3 regions of the Quadrisphaera sp. DSM 44207 genome follow, and region 2 is predicted to be linked to each of the others. Evidence: predicted binding sites of a transcription regulator. Region 2 holds the regulator's gene; each other region holds the start of a gene.
What was found. Region 2 encodes HrcA, which represses chaperone genes, less so after heat shock. Its sites were predicted from a motif close to GNTNGCACTCGGNNNNNCCGAGTGCNANC; they were not measured.

Region 1 (3,270 bases), on a different contig from region 2:
GGGAGCCGGCGGAGGGGACGGCGGCGGAGCCGGACGCGTCGGTGCCCGTCGTCGTGCTCAACGGCACGCGCACCAAGGGCCTGGCGGCTCGGGCGGCGGCCGCGCTGCAGGACGAGGGCTGGACCGTCGCCAGCACCGGCAACGACCGCACCGGCGACGGCCGGGCGACCACCGTCTCCTACCCCGACCCCGACCTGCAGCCCACCGCGGCCGCCGTGGCGCAGAGCCTGGGCGCCCGCGCGGAGCTGGAGCCGGACGCCGAGGAGGGCGCCGTCACGGTGGTGCTCGGCCAGGACTGGGCGGGCTGAGCCCCCGGCCCTCCACCCGACGGCGTCGCGGCCGCTCACGGCCGCGCCGAGCCCTCCACAGCCGCTGATCAGGACCTCGCGCTCGCGGGGCGCTGTTCGCTACCCTGGCGCGCGGTCGACCAGTTCGGTGTGAGCACGTCCTCTCCTGCACCACCTGCACGGGGGACCGCACGAGGTCCACGCGGGCCCACGCGAACTCCAGACCCGGAGCGGGCGATCGGCCCGGTCCGACGATTCGCAGGAGCACAGGAGCAGGACATGGCTCAGGGGACCGTCAAGTGGTTCAACGCTGAGAAGGGCTACGGCTTCATCACCGTCGAGGGCGGGCCGGACGTCTTCGTCCACTGGTCCGCCATCCAGATGGACGGCTACCGCTCCCTCGAGGAGGGCCAGGCCGTGGAGTTCGAGGTCGGTCAGGGCCAGAAGGGGCCGCAGGCGGAGTCGGTCCGCCTCGCCTGAGAGCGCACCGGGCCGCTCGGCGCCACGCCTGGCACCAGGCGCAGCACCACGCCCTGCACGACGCCCGCACCACCGCACGGCGCCGCTCCCCGCGACGGGGGCGGCGCCGTCCGTCGTCCGGGGCCGGGACGCGCTGGGGGGTTTGCACTCGGGGGTGGAGAGTGCTAGTCATGTGGTTGGCACTCGACAGCACAGAGTGCCAACCAGACCCGGGAGCCCCGCTCCCCGGCCGCACTGGTGAGCCGCTGCCGTCCCGGGACGTGACCGGGCGCGGCGACGGCGTCCGTCGCGGGCACCGGCCGGCCGTACCGCCACCCGTTCCGGGAGGACCCAGCAGATGTCCAAGAGCATCGCGTTCAACGAGGAGGCCCGGCGCGGTCTCGAGCGGGGCATGAACACCCTCGCCGACGCCGTCAAGGTCACCCTCGGCCCCAGGGGGCGCAACGTCGTCCTCGAGAAGAAGTGGGGCGCTCCCACCATCACCAACGACGGTGTGAGCATCGCCAAGGAGATCGACCTCGAGGACCCGTACGAGAAGATCGGGGCCGAGCTCGTCAAGGAGGTCGCCAAGAAGACGGACGACGTCGCGGGCGACGGCACCACCACCGCGACCGTGCTGGCCCAGGCGATGGTCCGCGAGGGCCTGCGCAACGTGGCCGCCGGCGCCAACCCGATGGCCCTCAAGCGCGGCATCGAGAAGGCCGTCGAGGCCGTCTCCGCCCAGCTGCTCGAGAACGCCGTCGAGGTCGAGACCCGCGAGCAGATCGCGGCGACCGCCTCCATCTCCGCCGCCGACGCCCAGATCGGCGACCTCATCGCCGAGGCGATGGACAAGGTCGGCAAGGAGGGCGTGATCACGGTCGAGGAGAGCAACACCTTCGGCCTGGAGCTGGAGCTCACCGAGGGCATGCGCTTCGACAAGGGCTACATCTCGCCCTACTTCGTCACCGACCCGGAGCGCATGGAGGCCGTCCTCGAGGACCCGTACGTCCTCGTCGTCAACTCCAAGATCTCCAACATCCGCGACCTGCTGCCGCTGCTGGAGAAGGTCACGCAGTCCGGCCGCCCGCTGGCGATCATCGCCGAGGACGTCGAGGGTGAGGCCCTGGCCACCCTGGTCGTGAACAAGATCCGCGGCATCTTCCGCTCCGTGGCCGTCAAGGCCCCGGGCTTCGGCGACCGCCGCAAGGCGATGCTGCAGGACATCGCGATCCTCACCGGCGGCCAGGTCATCTCCGAGGAGGTCGGGCTCAAGCTCGACACCGCCGACCTGGACCTGCTGGGCCGCGCCCGCAAGGTCGTCGTCACCAAGGACGAGACCACCATCGTCGAGGGCGCGGGCGACGCGGACCAGATCGCCGGCCGGGTCAACCAGATCCGCACCGAGATCGAGCGGTCCGACTCCGACTACGACCGCGAGAAGCTGCAGGAGCGCCTGGCGAAGCTGGCCGGCGGCGTGGCCGTCATCAAGGCCGGCGCCGCCACCGAGGTGGAGCTGAAGGAGCGCAAGCACCGCATCGAGGACGCCGTGCGCAACGCGAAGGCGGCCGTCGAGGAGGGCATCGTCCCCGGCGGTGGCGTGGCGCTGATCCAGGCCGGCTCCAAGGCCTTCAACGACCTGCAGCTGAACGCCGACGAGGCGACCGGCGCGAACATCGTCAAGGTCGCCATCGAGGCGCCGCTCAAGCAGATCGCCGTCAACGCCGGCCTCGAGGGCGGCGTCGTGGCGGAGAAGGTCCGCAACCTGGAGACGGGTCACGGCCTCAACGCCGCCACGGGCGAGTACGTCGACATGGTCTCCACCGGCATCATCGACCCGGCCAAGGTGACCCGCTCGGCGCTGCAGAACGCGGCGTCCATCGCGGGCCTGTTCCTCACCACCGAGGCCGTCATCGCCGACAAGCCGGAGAAGACCCCGGCGGCGGCCGGCGCCGGCGCCGACGGCGGCATGGGCGGCATGGACTTCTGAGTCCCGCCCGCACCGCCTGAGCACCACCGCTGCACGTCCGAGGGCGGCACCCCCAGCAGGGGGTGCCGCCCTCGGCGCGTGCGGGCCCTTGTGCCGGGACGTGCGCTCGCGGTTGGCTCGCGGGTGCGCCCGCGGCGCGGCGGGCGGCGGTCGAGGAGGACGGCGGGTGACGGCAGTGGTGGCAGTGGCGGGGGCGGCGGGGGAGGCCGGGCGGCGGGGGTGGCGCAGGCGGGTGCTGGTGCCGCTGGTCGCGGGAGCCCTGCTCGGCGCGGGGTGCGGGTCCCCGGAGCCCGCACCGGCGCAGGAGCCGTCCGCGGCGCCCAGCTCCTCCTCGGCCGGCTCGTCCCCGGCCGGCTCCTCGCCGGCGACCCCGCCCGCGCCGACGGCCCCGGACACAGCGCCGCCGGACGCCGCGACGAGCAGCGCTCCCGCAGCGCCCGGCACCGCAGCGCCCGGCACCTCGGAGCCGGCCGCCGGCTGGCCGGGCACCGTCGCGCCGACGGCGGGCCAGCGGGTCTCGGCCGTCTACCTGGA
Region 2 (3,270 bases):
GCGGCCACCTCAGCGCCTCGAGGACCCCCTCCTTCCAGGGGCGCCCGCGGGGGACGACGGGCCACTGCGCCAGCCCGAGCCGGTGCGGGCGCACCGCCTGCCACACGTCGACGTAGGGGTGCCCGACGACGAGCACGTGCGGGGCCGCCGCGGGCAGCGCCCGCAGCGCCTCCTGCACCAGCCGCGCCTCCTTGGTGCCGTCCAGGAGGTGGTCGACGAGCACCCCGACGCGGCGTCCCGGCCCCGGCTGGAACGCCGCGACCTCCCGCGCGAGGTGGTCCACGCCGTCCAGGCCCTCGACGACGACGCCCTCGACGCGCAGGTCGTCGCCCCAGATCTTCTCCACCAGCTCGGCGTCGTGGCGGCCCTCCACCCAGATCCGCGACTCCCGGGCCACGCGGGCGCGCTGCCCGGTCACCGCGACCGACCCGCTCGCGGTGCGCCCGGGCGCTCCCGCGGCCCGCCGCGCCGGGGGAGCGGGCGGCGCGGGCGGCACGAGGCGCACGGGGGCGCCGTCCAGGAGGAAGCCGGGGCCGAGGGGGAAGGTGCGGGTGCGCCCGCGGCGGTCCTCGAGCACGACGACGTGCACGCCGCCGGACTTCTCCACCCGCACCACGGCCCCGCACCAGCCGGTCTCGACGTCCTCGACGACCAGGCCCGCCTCGGCGGGGGCGTCGGTGCTCCTCGGGCGCGCCCGGCGGTGCGGGCTGGCGAGCACGTCGCCGCCCCAGCCGCTGCGGCCGGGCGCGCGCCGGGGCTCGCGCGGAGGGTCGGGGGAGGGGGTGCGCACCACCGGCCGGAGGCTACCCGCGCGAGCTGCGCACGGGGGGCGACCGCGCCGGCACGGCGTACCCTTGGCACTCCGAGGACCAGAGTGCCAGCTGCCGAGGAGGGCCGCGATGACCGACGACCGCCGCCTCGCGGTGCTGCGCGCGATCGTGGAGGACTACGTCGCCACGCGCGAGCCGGTCGGCTCCAAGGCGCTGGTCGACCGGCACGCCCTGGGCGTCTCGCCCGCCACGATCCGCAACGACATGGCGGCGCTGGAGGACGAGGGGCTTATCGTCCAGCCCCACACCAGCGCCGGGCGCGTGCCCACCGACAAGGGCTACCGCGTCTTCGTCGACCGGCTCACCGGCATCAAGCCGCTCTCGCCGGCCGAGCGCCGGGCCATCGAGCGCCTGCTCGTCGACGCGAACGACCTCGACGACGTGCTCGAGCGCACCGTGCGGCTGCTGGCGCAGCTGACCCAGCAGGTCGCCGTCGTGCAGTACCCGTCGCTGTCGCGCGCCGCGGTGCGCCACGTCGAGCTCGTGCCCCTCGGTCCGCGCCGCCTGGTCCTGGTGGTGATCACCGACACCGGCCGGGTGGAGCAGCGCACCGTCGACGTGCCCGCCGAGGTGGGCACCGAGCTCGTCACCGAGCTGCGCGGCCGGCTCAACACCGCCACCGCCGGGCGGCGGCTCGAGGACGTCGGCGCGGTGCTGCCGGGCGCGACCGCGGGCCTGCGCCCGGAGGACGCCGGAGCGGTGGCGGCCGTGCTGGAGGCGCTGCGCTCGGCGGTGCAGGCCAGCCGCGAGGACCGCATCGTCATGGCGGGGACGGCGAACCTCGCCCGCGAGAGCAGCTTCTCGGCGTCCCTGGGGGTGGTGCTGGAGGCCATCGAGGAGCAGGTGGTGCTCCTGCGCCTGCTCTCGGAGATGGCCGACGACCCGGCCAGCGGCGTCTCGGTGCGCATCGGCCGCGAGATCCTCCACTCCGGCCTGACCGACGCGTCCGTGGTCAGCAGCGGGTACGGCTCGGGCGGCGACGCGGTCGCCCGCCTCGGCATCCTGGGCCCGACCCGCATGGACTACCCGACCACCATCGCCGCGGTGCGCGCCGTGGCGCGGTACCTGAGCAGGGTCCTCGCCCAGTGACCGCCGCCCCGCCCCGCCCCGCACCCGCCCCAGCGACCCCGGCCCCCGTCAGGAGCGACTCGCGCCCGTGACCGACCACTACGCGGCGCTCGGCGTCCCCCGCGACGCCAGCACCGAGGACATCAAGAAGGCGTACCGCAAGCTGGCGCGCCAGCTGCACCCGGACGTCAACCCCAGCGCCGGCGAGCGGTTCAAGGAGGTCTCCGCCGCCTACGAGGTGCTCGCCAACCCCGACAAGCGCCGCGCCTACGACATGGGCGGCTCCGGGGGCCCCGGCGCCGGCTTCGGCCAGGGCTTCGGCTTCAGCGACATCTTCGAGACCTTCTTCGGCGGTGCGGGCGGCGGGCGCGGGCCGGTCTCCCGCGCCCAGCCGGGCCAGGACGCGCTGATCCGCCTCGAGGTCGACCTGCGCGAGGCCGTCTTCGGCAGCGAGCGGGAGCTGGCGGTCGACACGGCCGTCACCTGCCCCCGCTGCGACGGCAGCTGCGCCGAGCCGGGCACCTCCGAGCGCACCTGCGACGTCTGCGGCGGCCGCGGGCAGGTGCAGCGCACGGCCCGCTCGCTGCTGGGCCAGGTGCTCACGACGTCCCCGTGCCCCACGTGCGGCGGCTACGGCACCGTCATCCCGAGCCCGTGCGCGGAGTGCGCCGGGGAGGGCAGGGTGCGCAGCCGGCGCACCCTGACCATCCGCGTGCCCGCGGGCGTGGACACCGGCACCCGCATCCAGCTCGCCGGCCAGGGCGAGGTCGGCCCGGGCGGCGGGCCCGCGGGCGACCTGTACGTCGAGGTCGTCCAGCGCCCGCACGAGCTGTTCACCCGCCGCGGCGACGACCTGCACTGCAGCCTCGCCGTGCCCATGACGGCCGCCGCGCTGGGCGCCACGATCCCCCTGGAGACCCTCGACGGGACCCGGGACGTGGAGGTCCGCCCGGGCACCCAGCCCGGGGAGGTGCTCACCCTGCGGGGCCTCGGCGTCACGCACCTGCGCTCCGGCGGCCGCGGCGACCTGCACGTGCACGTCGACGTGAAGGTCCCCACCCGCCTGGACGACGAGCAGGAGCGGCTGCTGCGCGAGCTCGCCCGCCTGCGCGGCGACGAGCGGCCCGACGGGGGGTTCGCGCCCGCGCAGCAGGGCGTCTTCTCCCGCCTGAAGGACCGCTTCGCCGGCCGGTGACGCGGTCGTCGGCGGCCGGTCGACGTCGATCGCGGGCGCGGAGCCCGGAGGGCTGCGGTGCGGAGGCTGTGGGCCCGCTGTGAGATCAGCTCCGGGCATCCGGGCGTGCATGCTCCGGCGGCATCGGGGTAGGACGACCGTGCGCAGCGCTGACCAGGTTGAACAGACAGCCTGGGG
Region 3 (3,270 bases), 580 kb from region 2:
TGACGAGCGCGGAGCGGGTGACCTTCACCGGGTCGAGCACGCCCTGGGCGACCAGGTCGCCGTACTCGCCGGTGGCGGCGTTCAGGCCCGAGCCCGGCTGCAGGGAGCGCACGCGCTCGACGGCGACATAGCCCTCCAGGCCGGCGTTCTCGGCGATCCACCGCAGCGGCTCGACGACGGCCGTGCGCACGAGCGCGGCGCCGGTCGCCTCGTCACCGCTCAGCTGCAGGTCGTCGACCGCGCCGGCGGCGTGCACGAGGGCGGAGCCGCCGCCGGCGACGATGCCCTCCTCGATCGCGGCGCGCGTGGCGGAGACGGCGTCCTCGATGCGGTGCTTCTTCTCCTTCAGCTCCACCTCGGTGGCGGCGCCGACCTTGACGACGCACACCCCGCCGGCGAGCTTGGCGAGGCGCTCCTGCAGCTTCTCGCGGTCCCAGTCGGAGTCGGTGCGCTCGATCTCGGTGCGGATCTGCGCGACGCGCGCCTCGACCTCGGCGGGGTCGCCGGCGCCGTCCACGACCGTGGTGTCGTCCTTGGTGATGACGACGCGGCGGGCGCTGCCGAGCACCTCCAGGCCGACCTGGTCGAGCTTGAGGCCCACCTCGGGGCTGACGACCTGGGCGCCGGTGAGGACGGCGAGGTCCTGCAGGACCGCCTTGCGGCGGTCGCCGAAGCCGGGGGCCTTGACCGCGGCGGCGGTGAAGGTGCCGCGGATCTTGTTCACGACGAGGGTCGACAGCGCCTCGCCCTCGACGTCCTCGGCCACGACGAACAGCGGCTTGCTGGTCTGCAGGACCTTCTCCAGCAGCGGCAGGACCTCGGCCACCGAGGAGATCTTGTTCTGGGAGATGAGCACGTGGGCGTCCTCGAGGACGGCCTCCATGCGCTCGGAGTCGGTGACGAAGTAGGGCGAGATGTAGCCCTTGTCGAACTGCATGCCCTCGGTGAGCTCCAGCTCCATCGCCGTGGTGGAGGACTCCTCCACGGTGATGACGCCGTCCTTGCCGACCTTGTCGAAGGCCTGCGACAGCAGCTCGCCGACCGCCGGGTCCTGCGCGGAGATGGTGGCGACCTGGGCGATCTCGTCCTTGCCCTCGACCTCGCGGGCCGTGGCGAGCAGGCGGTCGCCGACGGCGCCCACGGCCGCGTCGATGCCGCGCTTGAGGGCGGCGGGGGCGGCGCCGGCGGCGACGTTGCGCAGGCCCTCGCGGACCATCGCCTGGGCCAGCACGGTCGCGGTGGTGGTGCCGTCGCCCGCGACGTCGTTGGTCTTGGTGGCGACCTCCTTGGCGAGCTGGGCGCCGAGGTTCTCGTACGGGTCCTCCAGCTCCACCTCGCGGGCGATGGTCACGCCGTCGTTGGTGATGGTGGGGGCGCCCCACTTCTTGTCGATGACGACGTTGCGGCCGCGGGGGCCGAGGGTCACCTTGACGGCGTTCGCGAGCGCGTCGACGCCGCGCTCGAGGGAGCGGCGGGCGGACTCGTCGAACTGCAGGGTCTTGGCCATGTCCTCTTCCTTCGGTGGTGCTCAGGGTCTTCACGACGGACGCCCCGGCGGCCCGGCCGAGGGCCGGGGCGCCGGGGCGCGCCGCTCAGGAGCCGACGGAGCCGCTGCGCGGCTGCTGCCGGGGGTGGGTCACTGGATGACGGCCAGCACGTCGCGGGCCGAGAGCACGAGCAGCTCCTCGCCGCCGTACTTGACCTCGGTGCCCCCGTACTTGGAGTAGATGACCTTGTCGCCGACCTGGACGTCGAGCGGCACGCGGTTGCCGTTGTCGTCCACGCGGCCCGGGCCGACGCTCAGGACCTCGCCCTCCTGGGGCTTCTCCTTGGCGGTGTCCGGGATGACCAGGCCGGACGCGGTGGTCTGCTCGGCGTCGAGGGGCTTGACGACGATGCGGTCCTCGAGCGGCTTGATGGAGACCGACACGGGCGGACCTCCCCTTCGCTGTGACTGAGTTCCCTCAGTGAACGGGCACTTGCTTCTGCACTGCTGATGCTCGGTGCCGCGGCCACCAGCGCCGTCCGTCGTCGCGGGTGCCGGCCGGCGCTGCCGCCGCAGCGGTTGGCACTCTCAGGTGGAGAGTGCCAGCGGCGACTCTAGGACCGCGGTCAGCACCCGGTCAACCGGAGTGCCAGCCGGCCGCCGCGACGTCCCGTGGCACCATCGGCCGGTGGACCCGGCCGGCCTCTCCGCCCTGCTCACGCCCGACGGGTGGGCCCTGCTGGAGGCCCTGCCGCCCTACCGCGAGGACGCCGCCATGGGCCTGGCGCAGCGGCTGCGCGAGCAGGGCGTCGACCCCGTCCTCGTCGCCGCGGCGCTGACCCAGTCGCGCCTGCGCGCCCGCGCCGCCGCCAAGTTCGGGCCCTTCGCCGCCGGGATGCTCTTCACCCCGGAGGGCCTGGAGCAGGCGACCCGGCTGGAGGTCGCCGCCCGGCACGCCGCGCGCTTCGCCGGCGCCGGGGCCCGTCGCGTGGCCGACCTCGGGTGCGGCATCGGCGGTGACGCGATGGCGCTGGCGGGCCTGGAGCACGAGGTGCTCGCCGTCGACCGCGACGAGGCCACCGCGGCCGTGGCCGCGGTGAACCTGCGGCACTGGCCGGAGGCGCAGGTGCGCTGCGCCGACGCCCTGTCGGTGGACCTGTCCTCGGTGGGCAGCGCGTGGCTGGACCCCGCCCGGCGCACGGCCGGCGGGCGGCGGGTGCTCGACCCGCGCCGGGCGTCGCCGTCCTGGGACGACGTGCTGGGGGTCGCGGCGGCGGTGCCGGCGACGGGGGTGAAGCTGGCGCCGGGGATCCCGCGCGACCTGGCGCCCCCGGGCGCGGAGACGCAGTGGGTCTCGGTCGACGGCGACGTCGTGGAGGCCGCGGTGTGGTTCGGTCCGCTGGCCCGCCCGGGCGTGCGCGCCAGCGCCCTGGTGCTGCGCGACGGCGCGGCCACCGAGGTCGACGACGTCGGGATGGTGCGCCCGGACGCCGTCGCCGGCGCCGGTGGCCTCGGCGCGTACCTGTACGACCCGGACGGCGCCGTGGTGCGCTCCGGGCTCGTGGGCAGGGTGGCGTCGCTGGTGTGCGGCCGCCTGGTCGACCCGACCATCGCCTACGTGACCTCCGACGCGCTGGTGCGCACGCCGCTGGCGCGCGCCTTCGCCGTCGAGGAGGTCCTGCCCTTCGGCCTGAAGGCGCTGCGCACGCGGCTGCGCGACCGCCGCGTGGGGCGGGTGGAGGTGCTCAAGCGCGGCAGCGCCGTGGACGTCGAGCAGCTGCGCC

Region 1: a site for HrcA is predicted at 943-971, ahead of groL (chaperonin GroEL). Genes of this name have one in related genera too.
Region 3: a site for HrcA is predicted at 2,112-2,140, ahead of groES (co-chaperone GroES). Genes of this name have one in related genera too.

Annotation. Positions count from the first base shown of each region.
Region 1 is NZ_FNKA01000003.1:108,894-112,163, forward strand. Features, by position in the region: gene BLS82_RS10920 (LytR C-terminal domain-containing protein) at 1-308, shown strand, start outside; gene BLS82_RS10925 (cold-shock protein) at 567-767, shown strand; gene groL (chaperonin GroEL) at 1,105-2,736, shown strand; gene BLS82_RS10935 (hypothetical protein) at 2,903-3,270, shown strand, end outside.
Region 2 is NZ_FNKA01000001.1:186,127-189,396, reverse strand. Features, by position in the region: gene BLS82_RS00840 (DUF3097 family protein) at 1-790, opposite strand, end outside; gene hrcA (heat-inducible transcriptional repressor HrcA) at 900-1,919, shown strand; gene dnaJ (molecular chaperone DnaJ) at 1,987-3,093, shown strand.
Region 3 is NZ_FNKA01000001.1:762,785-766,054, forward strand. Features, by position in the region: gene groL (chaperonin GroEL) at 1-1,507, opposite strand, end outside; gene groES (co-chaperone GroES) at 1,637-1,930, opposite strand; gene BLS82_RS03535 (class I SAM-dependent methyltransferase) at 2,175-3,270, shown strand, end outside.